Regions from separate parts of the Niabella soli DSM 19437 genome, predicted to be linked through region 2. Evidence: riboswitches for the same ligand, from Rfam matches in the RefSeq annotation. Region 2 holds a riboswitch; the other holds the start of a gene.
The links. A riboswitch is a leader RNA that binds a small molecule or an ion and turns the genes downstream of it on or off. The one in region 2 is predicted to bind cobalamin.
Positions count from the first base shown of each region.

Region 1: another riboswitch for cobalamin. It lies ahead of metE (5-methyltetrahydropteroyltriglutamate--homocysteine S-methyltransferase); the one in region 2 lies ahead of NIASO_RS07670 (TonB-dependent receptor plug domain-containing protein).

Region 1 covers NZ_CP007035.1:3,562,940-3,569,909, forward strand. The annotation lists gene NIASO_RS14935 (hypothetical protein) at 1-182, opposite strand, end outside; gene NIASO_RS14940 (sterol desaturase family protein) at 227-1,069, opposite strand; gene NIASO_RS14945 (putative signal transducing protein) at 1,066-1,485, opposite strand; cobalamin riboswitch at 1,555-1,747, shown strand; gene metE (5-methyltetrahydropteroyltriglutamate--homocysteine S-methyltransferase) at 1,916-4,243, shown strand; gene NIASO_RS14955 (cysteine-rich CWC family protein) at 4,246-4,491, shown strand; gene NIASO_RS14960 (TPM domain-containing protein) at 4,597-5,172, opposite strand; gene NIASO_RS14965 (hypothetical protein) at 5,328-6,458, opposite strand; gene dnaN (DNA polymerase III subunit beta) at 6,596-6,970, opposite strand, start outside.
Region 2 covers NZ_CP007035.1:1,813,440-1,821,802, reverse strand. The annotation lists gene rny (ribonuclease Y) at 1-1,331, opposite strand, end outside; tRNA gene NIASO_RS07685 (tRNA-Arg) at 1,550-1,621, opposite strand; gene NIASO_RS07680 (MarC family protein) at 1,734-2,324, opposite strand; gene NIASO_RS07675 (Dph6-related ATP pyrophosphatase) at 2,365-3,084, opposite strand; gene NIASO_RS07670 (TonB-dependent receptor plug domain-containing protein) at 3,218-5,089, opposite strand; cobalamin riboswitch at 5,198-5,387, opposite strand; gene NIASO_RS19635 (CPBP family intramembrane glutamic endopeptidase) at 5,652-6,134, shown strand; gene NIASO_RS07655 (TolC family protein) at 6,236-7,672, shown strand; gene NIASO_RS07650 (efflux RND transporter periplasmic adaptor subunit) at 7,698-8,363, shown strand, end outside.

The sequences.
Region 1 (6,970 bases), 1.7 Mb from region 2:
CCACCCTTAACGTCTGTCATTGCCTCCTCCAGTTCTTTATTATATTGTTCAATGCTGATAGGCTCAGGAGCGGGTTGGCGGCCCTTTAAAAAGGTTTTCAGCATTTGTACCACGGATTTCTTTTCCGCTTCATTCAACCGGGTGAAATAATTGAACATTTCTTTATCCAATACGCTTGCCATAATATTCGCTTTATACAAATTTAACTTTAATAGTTGAAATGACCTTATTGGTCGTTCAGGGTCGAATTGCTGTCTTTTTTAACAAAAGGATCCTTCAGCAGGGCCATAAAGTCTTCATCCTTAGCATTATCGTAATACCGATCCAGCCCATATTTTATCTGAGAGGGCGCTAATTCAGAATAGGTGCCCAACATACGGTCCCAGAAGGAAAACACTGCGCCGTAGTTACTATCCGTATAGGGCTGTTTCCAGTGATGATGCACTTTGTGCATATTGGGCGAGATCAATATATAACTGATGGCTCTGTCTAATTTGGAATTTAAACTGATATTAGCATGTGTGAATGCTGTGGTAACCACTACCAGGGTTTGATAGATCATAACACTGTACATCGGAGCGCCGCTGATGAAGATCAATAAAAGAAAAAAAAGACCGCGTAAAAAACTATCCCCCGGATGATGGCGCAGCCCGGTGGTTACGTCAACCTTATTATCACTGTGGTGTACCAGATGGTATCGCCACAAATATGCCTGTTTATGCATGACCCAGTGTACCAGCCAACTGCTGAAATCCAATGCCAGTACCCCGATAACAACCGCACCCCACACCCCGGAATGCAACCAGTATACCAGGCCAAAACCGGTATTCCTGCACCAATCGGAGAGCAATACGATCAATACCGCCAGCGCGGTGTGGATGATGAGGTGCATGACCGTAAATCCGAAATTGACCAATGCATGGGAAAACTTGGTTTTCCGGTATTTTAAATGAAATAAAGGAATGGCGCCTTCGATGATCCAGAAGAACAGGAGCCCTCCTGCCAGCAGGGCCATCCGCTCCAGCGGGCGTTGTTCCAGTGTTGAAAAATAGGTTATCATTCCATTCATGGGGCCTCCTTTTTCGTTTCGGGGTCTTCAAACTCGAACCCGCAATCAAAGCAATGGTATACTTTGTCAACAGCCATCTGTGCTCCTCCAAACCGCACCATGCTTATAAAAGTTGCCAGCCAGGTGGATGATTTTCTGGGAGTGGTGATGTACTCCACGTTGGTGGATCCGCAATTGGGACAGGGGTTTTGTTCCTGGAATTGTTGTTTTGTGGTCCTTAGTATTTCCACTGCCCGCCCGATCTGCGGCGCAGCCACCATCAGTTTTATACCTCCTATGGCATTGATGAGGCCGGGATGAACAGCAATGGTGTTCTCGTCCTTCAGCCAGCAATTAATGTCTTCGCTCAGCAAATTTCCCAATGCCAGGTGGGCGTCAATATAATTGTCATATGTAGCTGCAACAACAAAGTTCATATATTAAAGTTATTGCAGTATCTTAAATAAAAAATGTTTTAGTTACATTTGCCTCCTAAGTTCTTTCATTTTTCATCAACCGGAAAGGGTCCTTAATGAAGATTAGGGATAATAGGGAATCGTGTTTCAATCACGAGCTGTCGCGCAACTGTAATCAGCCAAAGGCGTTGCCCATGTAATATCCACTGTCCTGTTAAAAGGGATGGGAAGGATGGTAAACGCCGCTGTAAGCCAGGAGACCTGCCTTTTCCGTAGGAACAATGCTTTCGCGGTTTGAAGCAACGATCAGTATGGTGCCTGTTCTTTTGCAACGGAATATTCCTTGCCTATCTCCGTCGGCAGCATCAGCTATTTTTACTTTTACCATAGTACAGCATTGCGAAATCTGCAAGGGCTTTTAACTTATCATTCATTTAAAAGTTAAAAGAAAATGCAAACGCACAACCTCGGCTACCCGCGTATTGGTAGCAACCGGGAACTAAAAAAAGCCTGCGAACAGTATTGGCAACGCAGGATCGACGGCCGCCAACTGGAACAAACAGCCAGAGCCATCCGCAACAACAACTGGCAACTTCAAAAAGACGCCGGCATTGATCTTATCCCGGTAAATGATTTTTCGTTCTACGACCAGGTGCTGGACACCTGCCTGATGACGGGCGCTATTCCTGAACGCTACCATCCCCTGATGGAACGGGAGCGCTTAAACGATCTGGATCTGTTCTTTGCGATGGCAAGAGGGTATCAGCAAAACGGATATGATCTTACGGCAATGGAAATGACTAAGTGGTTTGATACCAACTACCACTATATCGTACCTGAATTCAGGAAAGATCAAAAATTCTCTTTCTTTAATCAAACTGTAATACACCAGTTTATCGAAGCAAAGAAAGCAGGTTATGCCGCAAAACCTGTGTTGATCGGACCGGTAACCTTTCTGCTGTCTGGAAAAGAAAAAGAAGCAGGCTTTCATCGTATTGATCTGCTAAAAAATCTGCTACCGGTATATATTGAAGTGCTGGAAAAACTGGATGCCTGCGGCGCTTTTTATGTGCAACTGGATGAACCTTGTTTGGCGCTGGATCTTTCCAGGGAAGAACAACAAGCGCTTATTATTGCATACACCACGCTTCAGAAGCGCGTACCGAATATTAAAATTATTTTGACCAATTACTTTGATTGTTTTGGAAAGAACCTGGAAACGGCCCTCAGTCTTCCGGTACATACATTGCACGTCGACCTGGTGCGCTGCCCTTCGCAATTAGATGATATCCTGGCTACCGGGTTCGTCAATGCCCGAACACATTTGTCTCTTGGAATTGTGGACGGCAGAAATATCTGGAAAAATAATTTTCAGCGATCCCTTACCCTTATTGAAACCGCAAAACAAAAGATCGGAGCCGATCGGATCTGGCTGGCTCCTTCCTGCTCCCTTTTGCATGTGCCCTGCGATCTGGATATGGAAACAGAGGAAAAAAATCTTACCGGGGAAATCAAACAGTGGGTGGCCTTTGCCAAACAAAAGCTGGCAGAAGTGGCAGTGCTGAAACAAATAGCAACAAGTCCGGACAAGCCCAATTCAAAAGCACTCCTGGCAGAGAATACGCGCTGTATCGAGGCCCGCAACACCTCCTCATTGATCCATAATCAGCAGGTGAAAGCACGTGTAACGGCTATCACCGCTTCGGATGCTGAAAGAAAAAGCTCTTTTCCCATAAGAAAAGAAAAACAACAGGAGCTGGATCTTCCGCTTTTTGCCACCACCACGATCGGTTCTTTTCCTCAGACAAAAGAGATACGTAACTGGCGGGCACAGTGGAAAAAGCAACAGCTTTCTGATACGGATTATAATCAACTGCTGCAAGAAGCGACCAATAAGGCCATTCAATGGCAGGAGACGATCGGGCTGGACGTGTTGGTACACGGGGAGTTTGAGCGTAATGACATGGTGGAATATTTTGGCGAACAGCTGGCGGGCTTTGCCTTTACCCAAAATGGCTGGGTACAGAGCTACGGCAGCCGCTGTGTAAAACCTCCTGTGCTCTACGGCGATGTATGCCGCCCCAGGCCCATGACCGTTGGATGGAGTGCCTACGCCCAATCACTGACCGGCAAGCCTGTAAAGGGAATGCTTACAGGGCCCGTCACTATTTTGCAGTGGAGCTTTGTACGCGATGATCAGCCCCGCAGCGTTACCTGCAACCAGATTGCACTGGCCATCCGTGATGAAGTGTTGGATCTGGAAAAAGCGGGTATAAAAATCATCCAGATTGATGAGCCGGCGATAAGGGAAGGGTTACCTTTAAGAAAGGAACAACAGCCGGAGTACCTGAAGTGGGCAGTAACAGCCTTTCGCATTACATCTGCCGGTGTTCAGGATAAAACACAGATCCATACACATATGTGTTATTCAGAATTCAATGATATTATTGATCATATTGCTGCAATGGATGCGGACGTGATCACGATAGAGACCTCGCGCTCCCAAATGGAGCTGCTGGATGCCTTTGCTTCATTTGAATATCCGAACGATATCGGGCCAGGCGTATATGATATTCACGCGCCCCGTGTTCCGTCAAAAGAAGAAATGATGGGACTGATGGAAAAGGCGTTAACTTATATTCCGGCGGAACGCCTGTGGGTAAATCCCGACTGTGGTTTAAAAACGCGCGGCTGGGAAGAGACTTCCCAGGCATTGATTGCAATGGTCCAAGCAGCAAAAACATTGCGTAAAAAAATAAACGCTCCTGTCCCGGAATAATTATGTGTCAGCATGAAGATAAATATTGCCCGTGCTGCAAACAACCCTTTGAATGCAAAGTGGGCAGTATTTTGCTTTGTCAGTGCAGCCAGATAAAGCTGACGGCTGCCGAAAGGGATTTCATCGGTGAACAATATGATGATTGTCTTTGCAGTAAATGCATGCTTAAAATGAAAGAGCGCTATCATAAGAACCATTTTCAGGACCGACTGAAAAAGATCCTGGGTATTTTTTACAGAGGAGACTAAGGTCCCCGCCGGTGGCGCAATTAGCTGGTCCGGGCAAAGGAGCTCAAACAAAAAACGCAAAAGCAATTCAACTGCTTTTGCGTTTTTTATAACTATTACTGCAGGTTATATTTTAATATTCCGCCGGATCGCATCCATAAGGTCATTCAATCCCTTCCAGGCGCCATCAAAGGCTTGCCCACTGCTTAATACCGGCTGGATGTCCGTTGCAATGATCTGTTCGGCTTCGTTGCGGGGGAGCAGTTTCCCTACAAAAGGACCATAATCAACAGCAACCTTTCCAAGGGATTTACTTATGGACAGGACCATGGCTTTATCTGTATTTCCATGAACGCCTTCCCATTCTTTTAAAAGCGCCTGGTTATTATTGTTAAAATTGCCCCCCGCCACATTATCTGCCGGAAGCGTTACCACCTTTATGGAGATCATATTGCTTCTTTCAAATATGCGCACCAGGCTATCTATTTTGCTGTTTTGAGCGGGGGTAAACAATTGCTCAAAGTCGTAAGACATATTAATATTCTGCGGTGTTGCGGTCTGCTGTTGGGGATATTTGATCTTTACCTCCCTGCCGTCAGCATCACGGGAATGAACCGACTCGCTTAACTTTTTACCAGAACTACAGGAGAAAATAGAAAGGGTCATCAATACAAATGCACCCAGAAAAATCTTTTTTTGCATAAATCAATTTTTAGTTTGCCAAAGGCTGCCGCAAAATTAATGGAAATGAAAGGGCTGATTTATTTATTTAACAAAAGACCAATATAAAAAGAAAATCTTGTTAAAAATTTTGTGCGAGCCATTAATGCAGCTTAACAAAATGAAAACAGGGCGGTTTATTGCGCCTGCGTTAAGGCGGCATACTCCAGCAGTAACAAATTATCATAGGCCGGGCAATAGTAATAAAACACACCGATCTTTGTTGCACCCAATATGCTTTTGAACGGATTGGGGGCAATGGAGGTCATATTTGCAATAAAAAAACTAAAAAGATCACTTTCTATTGGATCGATAGTGAAGCATTGCCCATTCAGCAGGTTTGCGGCCAGCTCGCCCCAACGTAAAAGTGCCGTACTTAAAATGACCTGGTCCTGGGTATTTTTTGATCGCCTCAGCAGCTTTTTTGCCGTTTTTACGAGCAGGGGTTTATACAATTCCAGTTCCGGAATAGGTTTTAATGCCATCAACCGCGCCAGGTGATAAAGAATAACCGGGGTTCGCTTATAATGGGGCGAGATATAAGCGGGCCTTGAAATGATGGCCTTACTTTTAATACTGTTTTCAAGTAGCCGCAGGCTGGCAGAGTCGGCAATTGTCCAGTTTAAATGATATCGCTGCACCATGTACAGCACATTGGCAAGCACGGATACGTCAAAATCGATGGGCATTTTTTTACCATACCAGGTCGAATAGGCGGGCAGGTGGCGGTATCTTTTGAGGGTGTTCTTTATCTTTCCTGACCGGGTATTGATATACTGCTGCATGGAATCATGCGCCTGCTTCGCCAGCGCAGGAGGAGCGTCAAGCGCCAGTAAGATAATGCTGGTATCGTCCAGATCATCCGGAATCGATTCTGTTTGATCCATCCAGTTCAGCCAGCCGCCGTTGGGGAAAACTTTAACCGTATCTGTTGGCCAGAAATTGTAGGAGATCCGCCCCGTCCGGTTTAAAAACTTATTAAAAACAGGGCGGGTTTTTTCAATGATCGCCGTTGCCATCTGCTGCTGGTAAGGCGTTAAACGGGATTGTATCGTACGCAGCGTGAGCGCAACCAGCCCGGTGAAAAAAGGATTTATATCTGCTTTCCACCTGGTTTTATTAAGGGCATACATGCGGTAGGAAGGAAAAGCGCCGGCAGGGAAAATGTCATTTTCTTTTACCTGGAGGGCCGCTATTCGTTTCAGCAGCCGGTAGGAAGTTAATGTATCATTCGCCTTGCCGGCAATGGTCGCTGCAAGCAACGCCATACAAAAAATAGCAGTTTTTAAAATACGATATACACACATAAGGCGAACTCAGGCGCAATATGCACGGCGCTGTTTACGTATATAGCCTACGCTGGCTTGTGGAATGGAATGTGGCGTTGCCGAAATGCTTCTTCTAATTACTGGTTCAGCATCAGCGGCATTACCAGCATCAGCAGTTCTTCCGCTTCTTCCTGGTCCATTGGCTTTATCAGGCCCGCTTTGGTTGGCGTGCTTAATTCCATATATACTTCCTCGCTATCGGTTGCGTTCAGCATCTCGATAAGGAATTTGGCATTAAAAGCAATTACCAGGTCTTCCCCGTTATACTGGCATTTCATACGCTCGTTCCCTTCAAAGCTAAAATCTACGTCCTGTGCAGCCAGTTGCAGTTCGCTGCCGCTAATGTTCAGCGCCACCTGGTAGGTGCTTTTGTTACTAAAAACACTTACCCGCCGCAAGGCCCCCAGGAACTCCGTCCTGTTCACCGTCAACCGGTACGGGTTTTCTTTAGG
Region 2 (8,363 bases):
ATACGCTGGAGATATTGTTGCATGATCTCCCTGCGGGCACCCGGCCTGGCACCACTGATGGCATCGCAGGCCTGAACGATCGGGGAAATAACGTACTGCATTTCTGTCTCATCATGGTGCGCTGCTATTGCGTTAACCACGGCAGGATTTTCACCATATTTTTCCGCCAGCTTAGCTCCCAGTAAGGCGTGGCTTAATTCTGATTCTTCATCGGGCACTTTACCAATATCGTGCAGCAGGCCGGCACGTTTCGCCAGTTTGGGATTCAGCCCCAATTCAGCCGCCATGATGGCACAAAGGTTTGCCGTTTCCCGGCTGTGCATCAGCAGGTTCTGTCCGTAAGAAGAACGGTAGCGCATACGGCCCACCATTCTTACCAGTTCTTTATGCAGCCCGTGAATACCCAGGTCAATAACGGTACGCTCGCCAATTTCCATTACCTGCTCTTCAATCTGCTTACGGGTTTTTTCCACCACTTCTTCAATACGCGCAGGGTGAATACGGCCATCGGTAACCAGTCGCTGCAAACTTAACCGGGCAATTTCCCGGCGCAGCGGGTCAAAGCAGGAGAGGAGGATGGCCTCAGGCGTATCATCAACGATCAGATCCACACCGGTTGCGGCTTCCAAAGCACGGATATTACGGCCCTCGCGACCAATGATCTGGCCTTTTACTTCATCGCTTTCCAGGTTGAAAACGGTGATGGAGTTTTCAATAGCTTGTTCCGCGGCGGTCCGCTGGATGGTTTGAATGATGATTTTACGCGCTTCTTTATTGGCTTTTTGCTTCGCTTCGTCAATAATTTCCTGCTGGATCCCGATGGCCTGGGTTTGTGCCTCATTTTTCAGGCTTTCCACCAGTTGTGTCTTCGCTTCCTCAGCGGATAGTCCCGCTATTTTTTCCAGCCGGCGGATATGCTCTTCCTGGTGCTTTTCCAGCTCAGTACGCTTTTTATTTACCAACTCGATCTGCCGGTTCAGGTTCTCTTTAATGGCATCATTTTCTTTAACCTGCTTATCGGCGTTTGCCTCTTTCTGGCTTAGCGATTGTTCCTTTTGCTTGATACGGTTTTCGGAATCTGATATTTTGCGATTGCGCTCGTTCACTTCTTTTTCATGCGCCGCTTTTAAAGAAACAAAGCGTTCTTTTGCTTCCAGCTCTTTCTCTTTGCGGATCGTTTCCGCCTTCAGTTCAGCCTCTTTAAGGATATTTTTTGCGTTCCCTTCCGCCTCATCGATCTTTTGTTGTGTATTTTTGGCAAAAACCAGTTTGCCCGCTATAAGGCCCGCAACCAGGGCCACCACGATGTAAACAATTATTAATGGATCCATTTAATTTTTTTTGCTTTCTTTTCAGAAAAGATTCTACAATTCATTAAGCTTCAGTGCCCTGCAGGTGATTAACAGTCCTGCGGACGGGCATAGCGGCGAAGATACAAAAGCGGGAGGAAAAAATGATAAGTTTTAAAATAATGTCAATCACGGGCTAAAAGCAATAGCTCTTTTTGAAGGCAGTAAGAACGCTTGTGGTATGCTTATCGGGAAGTTAGTAGCCTCGACAGGAATCGAACCTGTATCTGGAGCTTCGGAAACTCTTATACTATCCATTGTACTACGAGGCCAATTTAATGTGATAATGTGGAAATTTGAAAATGTGCTAATGCATCCTGATTTTCAAATTATCTCAAAAAAACCGGAGCGCGAAGATAACTGTTTTCAATCATAAAACACAAACTATTGTATATGCTGGAAAAGCCCGGCAGCATTGGAAGCAAATATTTTTATGGCGATGGCCAACAATATGACGCCAAAAAATTTCCGTATGGCGATCAGGCCGCTTTTGCCCAACATTTTTGATAATTGTGCAAGCGATTTTAATACAAGGTAGATCACCAGGAGGTTGAGGAGGATGGCGATCAGGATCGTGGCTTCTTTATAATTCGCTTTTAAGGACATAATAGTGGTGAGGGTTCCGGACCCGGCGATCAGGGGGAATGCCAGCGGCACCAGGGTGGCGGCTTTTACATCATCGTCCGATTTAAAAAATTCCACGCCCAGCACCATTTCCAGTCCCAGAATAAAGATCACGATGGAGCCCGCAACGGCGAATGATTTTACGTCCAGTCCCAAAATATTTAAAATGGGCTCCCCCAGAAAAAGAAACAGGATCATCAAAGCGCCGGCAATCAGGGTGACCCTCCCTTCGCGGATGCCGCCCACTTTGTCTTTGATCGATATTAAAATAGGAATAGAGCCCACAACATCAATAATAGCAAACAGGGTGAAGGACACCGTTACGATCGCTTTGTAATTGAGTGGTTCCATTTTTTTTTGGAGCAAAGTTAATTGTTGCCGTAGAAAACAGCTAACAACGGTCCAAATCTAAATGATGAAAGCGAACCTGTGTACGGCGGGCTACCGGTGAAGGAAAGAATTTTTCAAAAAAACCGGTTGCTTTATAAGGAATGGGGTGCCGGAAAACAGGCCCTTCAAAGCAAAAACTGTGGTACTCGCCGTTTTCGCCGCAGGGGTCTGCAGTAGCAGGAAAGGAAGCAATAAGGGCGGGGGTAAGCTGCTGGCCGCAAAAACCCGCAGGCAGCATGGATTCATTGACGCAGCAGATGACCGACCGGAAACCGCTTCTGAAAAAATCGATCAGATAGGTATAGCTGTCAATATCCCAAATAGGGAACAATGCTTTAAATCCGATCTGCGCCAATTGTTGTTCCCGGTATGCCCTTAAATCCTGGAGATGAATATCGCCAAAAGCTACCGTTTCAATTCCTTTCTGACGCATCTGGAGCAATACTTTTGACAATTCTTTTTCGTAACCGTTTGTATCATTTTCGGGAACAAAAATTTTCAACAGCGGGATACCCGTTGCCTCAGATTGAGCTTCGATCAGGTGCTCCGGCGTTTCGTGCATCGCCGACCGGTGGTCTTTGTTGAAAGTGGTCAGCAGGTAGCGTACTTCATATATATCGCCCTGCCGTAGCCGGTGCAGGGTGCAGGCAGCATCTTTGCCGCCGCTCCAGCTTAACAGTATGGGGATCTTTTCCTTTTGCAGGACCATTGTTTTAATCATTAGAAGTTAAGAAATGACTGGTGCTGTCCTAATCGTGAAATGTCAAACGACAGACGTGAGCATCTCACGTCTGTCGTTTCTCTTCTGCCGATACCATATGCTATTTTACAACTAAAAGTCCTGATAGCTTTAATTATAACTGAAACCGGAAGCCCGCATTAAATGCGCGTCCCCAAACAGCGTAGCCGTAGGTTTCATAATATCGGGCATTTAAAAGATTAGTTGTTTGCGCAAATACTTTTATATGATCCTTTGCCAACTTGTATTCTGCATACAGGTCCCACAAAACATAGGATTTAAGGTCCACGTTTTCGGAGGCGAATGTTGCTGAATTATAATACAGGTCTTTACGTTTACCATAAAAATTCAGATTGGTGTTGACGCTGAAGCGTGGAGTGACCTGATAGCCTATATTAGCGCCAAAGCTGTTTTTTGCGCGTTTGAATAAATTATTAAAGGTAGTATCCTTTCCCTGGCCGTTATCAGTGGTTACTTTACCTTCTACAAAGGCGTAGAATAATTTCAATGTAAGGGGGTCGACGGGTTTTAAGGTTGCTTCTACTTCAATGCCATGGTCTTTTTGCCGGTTATAATTCGTATACACATAGTTTTGATCATAGGTAATAATGTTTTTAGTATTCCTTAAAAAGCCAACGATCCGGGCATCGGCTTTTTTATCAGCGCTGGTATATTGGAGGCCTCCTTCCAGTGTTTGTGATTGTTCGGGTTTCAGCCCGGGATTCGCGCCATAAGCGCCATACAATTCAGAAAGGTAGGGCGCTCTGAATGCCGTACCCCAGTTTGCGAATATTTTGAACTGGTTATTGATCAGGTAGGAAGGGTTTAATGTATAGGTAACCGTATTCCCGTACTTTGAGTGATGGTTCAAGCGGCCTCCGGCTTCAAAATTAAAACCGCCCAGGTTGCGCAGAAAAACCATCACATAGGGGCTGATCACCCTGATGGAGGTATCTGCAGTGTTAGGATTGGGGTTTTTCATTTCAAATTCGTCATAACGTACGCCAAACAAGGTTTGAACATATTGTTGCAGGTCCAGGTGTGCAAACAATTCCGCTGTTTTTTTAGTGCCCTTGTAACCGGAAGCGAAACTTCCCGCATAATTCCTGTTTACTTCATCATAAGAAAATAAGCCGGTGATGCTTCCATGCGTAAGGTTATACACCCCCTGGGTTCCGGCAGATAGCAGTCCCGAGGTGAAGTTATTTGTGGCCGGAACAAAAGCGCCGCCGGCAAAGCTGCCACTAAAGTAGGAATAACGGAAAAAGGGTTTTATGTGCAATTGATCGGTAACCGCCCCATCAACATCCATACTAATGGCATTTAAAAGCATCCCATTGTTGGGGAAATTTTTGGTACCTAAAGTGTCTTTTGCTTCAGCTATTCCGCGGGTTTCATTGTGCACAAAAGAAACATTGTAAGAAGAAGCGCCGAAGCTCCCATACAGTCCTGCATTGGTTTTTAGCGTATGCCGCGAACCGTAGGACAGGCCGCCATACAAATTTGCGGGTTTGCCGTTTCCTTTTTTGGTGATGATGTTGATCACTCCGGCAATGGCGTCGGATCCGTACAACGTACTTTGAGCACCTTTTAAAATTTCAATACGCTCGATGTTTTCAACCGGCAGCATGCGAAGGTCGAAGGCTCCGGAAACGCCGGTGGGATCATTTACCGGGATACCATTCAGCAGGATAACCGTATACCCGTTTGCAGCGCCGCGTATATAAATGCTTTTATCTTTTCCCATATTGCTGCCGGCCCCGTTAACAACAATAGCCGCCTGCTCATTTAAGATCTGCGCCAGATCTTTGCTGCCTTGTTTTTCTAAGTCTTCCTTTGAAATGATAGTGACGACCTTTCCGGTTTCGCTTATTTTTTTGGGAAACCGGGTGGCCGTTACCGTTACGTTGTTTAATAAAGTGGAATCGTCCTGGGCGTGCAACAGGCTACTGTACAAAACAGCAGCCACGATCAAAATCTTTTTCATTTTAAATGATTTTAAGTGACTGCCTCCGGTGGAATACTAGAAGATTTTTTAAACGCTGCAAGGATTGCGCCGCCTAAAGAACACTGCTTTTTCTCCCGAAAGCTGAATATTGTTTTAACTGAACCGGCAGGTCTTCTGGCTTCGTCCGTTTTGTTTACCTTCCCCCAACAAAAGCGCCGGAGTGGTGCACTAACAAAACATTTCTATGGACGTTACAGCTACGGGGATAGCGCCGGACTTGCACCGGCTTCCCTTTTCATCCCGCCAGTGGCGGGAAACCAAATTCGCTGCAAATGTAGGGAAGGTGATGGACTCAAGCATGAATATTTTAGTTATGAAGGTGTTTTCTGGATTAATGAATGTATCTTTTAGGCATTGTTAGCACCCGGTAATAATGGATGAAAAATATTATGGAAAACGATTTTTTAAAAGAAGATGAGGAGGATTTTGATCCACGTGATTTTTTGGATGGGTTTGAGGAAGATGAATAACCGGTAGCCCGGAGATAATAGAATTGTTTTGTTATTGCCTTTTACTTTAAATAAGAAGCTAAAAAATTTTGATGATAAGAAAAGTATACAGATTTGCTCTTAAGATCAATCCGCTATACCTGGGTGTTTTGTTGTTAATTGGAATCCTTTTTATTAATATAATTTTTGCAATTATCGAGGCAGGGGCGATACAAAACGGCTATGTACAGCCGTCCGGTAACAAACGAAATGAGTCGCTCATTTTCCAGGGGGTATTAGCTGTAATTCTTGCTCCAATTATTGAAACGTTTCTTTTTCAAAAGTTAATTATTCATTCAATAAAAAGCTACTTTAAAAAAAATAATATAAACGCCATCTTCATTTCCTCTGTTTTCTTTGGCTTACTGCATTATGACTCCTTTACCCGTATGTTTAGAGCTTTTTTTGTTGGGCTTGTATTAGGCTTTTTTTATACAATCTTATCTAAGAAGAACAATCACCCGTTTACAGGAACTTGTCTCTTACATGCAGGGTGGAATGTTTTGGCTGTATTATTGTCAATAGTTTTAAAATAAACTGCTATTGGTTGTTGTATACGACCTCCGGGGAATTTGAAAAAGATCAGCTTCGTTTTAACTAATCGCTTTTATTTCCAATCACCCGTACATTTGCAAATATGAAAAAATGGATAACATCCGGCATGCTGCTGTTTATGATGGCGATACAAGGTCTCGCCCAGGAAAAATGGAGCCTGGAACAATGCGTTACCTATGCTATTAAAAATAATGTATCTGTAAAACAGGCTGATATACAGGCCCGTATAGACCGGCTAACCCTGGAGCAAAGCAAGCTGGCGTTATATCCCACTGCCAATTCCCAGCACAGCGGAGGCTACCAGTTCGGACGTTCCATCGATCCTACTTCTAACCAGTTTACCACCAATGAGATCCTGTTTGCGAATCATTCGTTAAACCTGAATGCCGACCTGTTCAACTGGTTCCGCAAAAAAAACACGGTTGCCGCTAATGATTATACCTACCAGGCCAGTGCGGCGCGCTTTGAAAAGGCCCGCAATGATATTTCCCTCAATGTGGCCAATGGCTACCTGGCGGCACTGCTGTCCGGCGAACAAATTCATGTGGCGGAGGTGCAGGTACAGCAATCCCGCGAGCAGCGGGACAATGTCAAAAAGCAGGTAGATGCCGGGGCTTTGCCCGAGTTAAACCTGGCCGAGATGGAAACTCAACTGGCAAACGACAGTTCCACGCTGATTGGCGCAAAGGCTGATTTTAAACTAAAATTATTACAACTGCAGGCCCTGTTAAACCTGGACGCGGCCGTGCCCTTTACTATTGCGGCGCCTCCGGTGGAGAGCGTTCCGGTATTGCCTTTGAGTGAGCTGGAACCCGATGTCGTTTATAATTCAGCATTACAGAATCTTCCCCAGCAACGGATCAATGAGCTGAATGTAAAAGCCGCGCAGCGAAATGTGCTGGCGGCTAAAGCGGTCTTATACCCATCGCTGAGCTTTTTCGGCGGCCTGGATACAAGGTATTCGAATGCTCAAAAGTTGTTGCCGGCGAACTTCCAGCCGGCCGCAGTGCCCATAGGGTTTGTGAACGTTAATGGAACGAACTATGTTGTAAATACCCAGGAAAACATTCCCACCGGCTTTAATAAAAACACCTATTTCCGCCAGTTAAGTAATAATTTTAGTCAAAACCTGGGACTGGCATTAAATATTCCCATTTTTAACGGGGGGCAGGCGCGGATCAACTGGAAAAAATCAAAACTGAATGTAACCTTGCAGGAGCTGCAAAAAGAGCAGGATGCTCAATCGCTGAAACAGGATATTTACCAGGCGCATACCAATGCTGTTGCGGCCATTGAAAAATTTAACGCATCTAAAATTGCGTTGGCGTCCGCGCAGCAAGCTTATGATTTTGCCCGCAAGCGTTTTGAGGTGGGCTTGTTGAAACCTATTGATTTAATCACCAATCAGAACAACCTGTTTAAAACCAAGATCAATCTCCTTGCTGCGCAATATGATTATGTTTTTAAAATGAAGCTGCTGGAGTTTTATAAAGGAATGGGCATTCAGCTCCATAATTAACCGCCCGGAGCTTTAAATTTGCATTATGAGTAAGAAATGGAAAAGGATACTGATCATAGCGGGATGCGTTGCAGGCCTGCTGATCGCGTTTTCCTTGCTGTCTAATAAAGACGCCGGTGTTATAAAGGTATCTGCAGAAAAAGCGGCCGTGCGTTCTATTACGGAAACCGTTACTGCCAGCGGACAGGTATACCCTGAGTATGCAGTGAAGATTAGTCCGGATGTAAGCGGTGAGATCACCGATCTGAATGTACAGGAAGGCGATAGCGTGCGTAAAGGGCAGGTGTTGGCAAGGGTGTATGCAGACAATTACGCGCTGGACCGCGATGAAGCGTCTGCCCGTTTGGGCCAGTCGCAGGCAAATGTGGAGAACAGTAAGGCGGCGTTGGGGGTGCAAAAAGCGGCGCTGGATAAAGCCCAGCAGGCCTTCGATCGCAATAAAAGACTATTTGATGACAGAGTGATATCAAAAGCGGAATTTGAACAATATGAATCTGATTATATAGCCGCCAAAGCGAATTACAATGCGAGCCTGCAAAACATACGCAGCCTGCAGGCTGGGATGCGGTCGTCCCAAACGGGTTTGGTTGCTGCCAATAAAGTATTGGGAAGAGCTACCATTGTTTCGCCCATCAGTGGCACCATATCTTCCTTAAAAGTAGAGAAAGGCGAACGGGTGGTGGGCACGGCG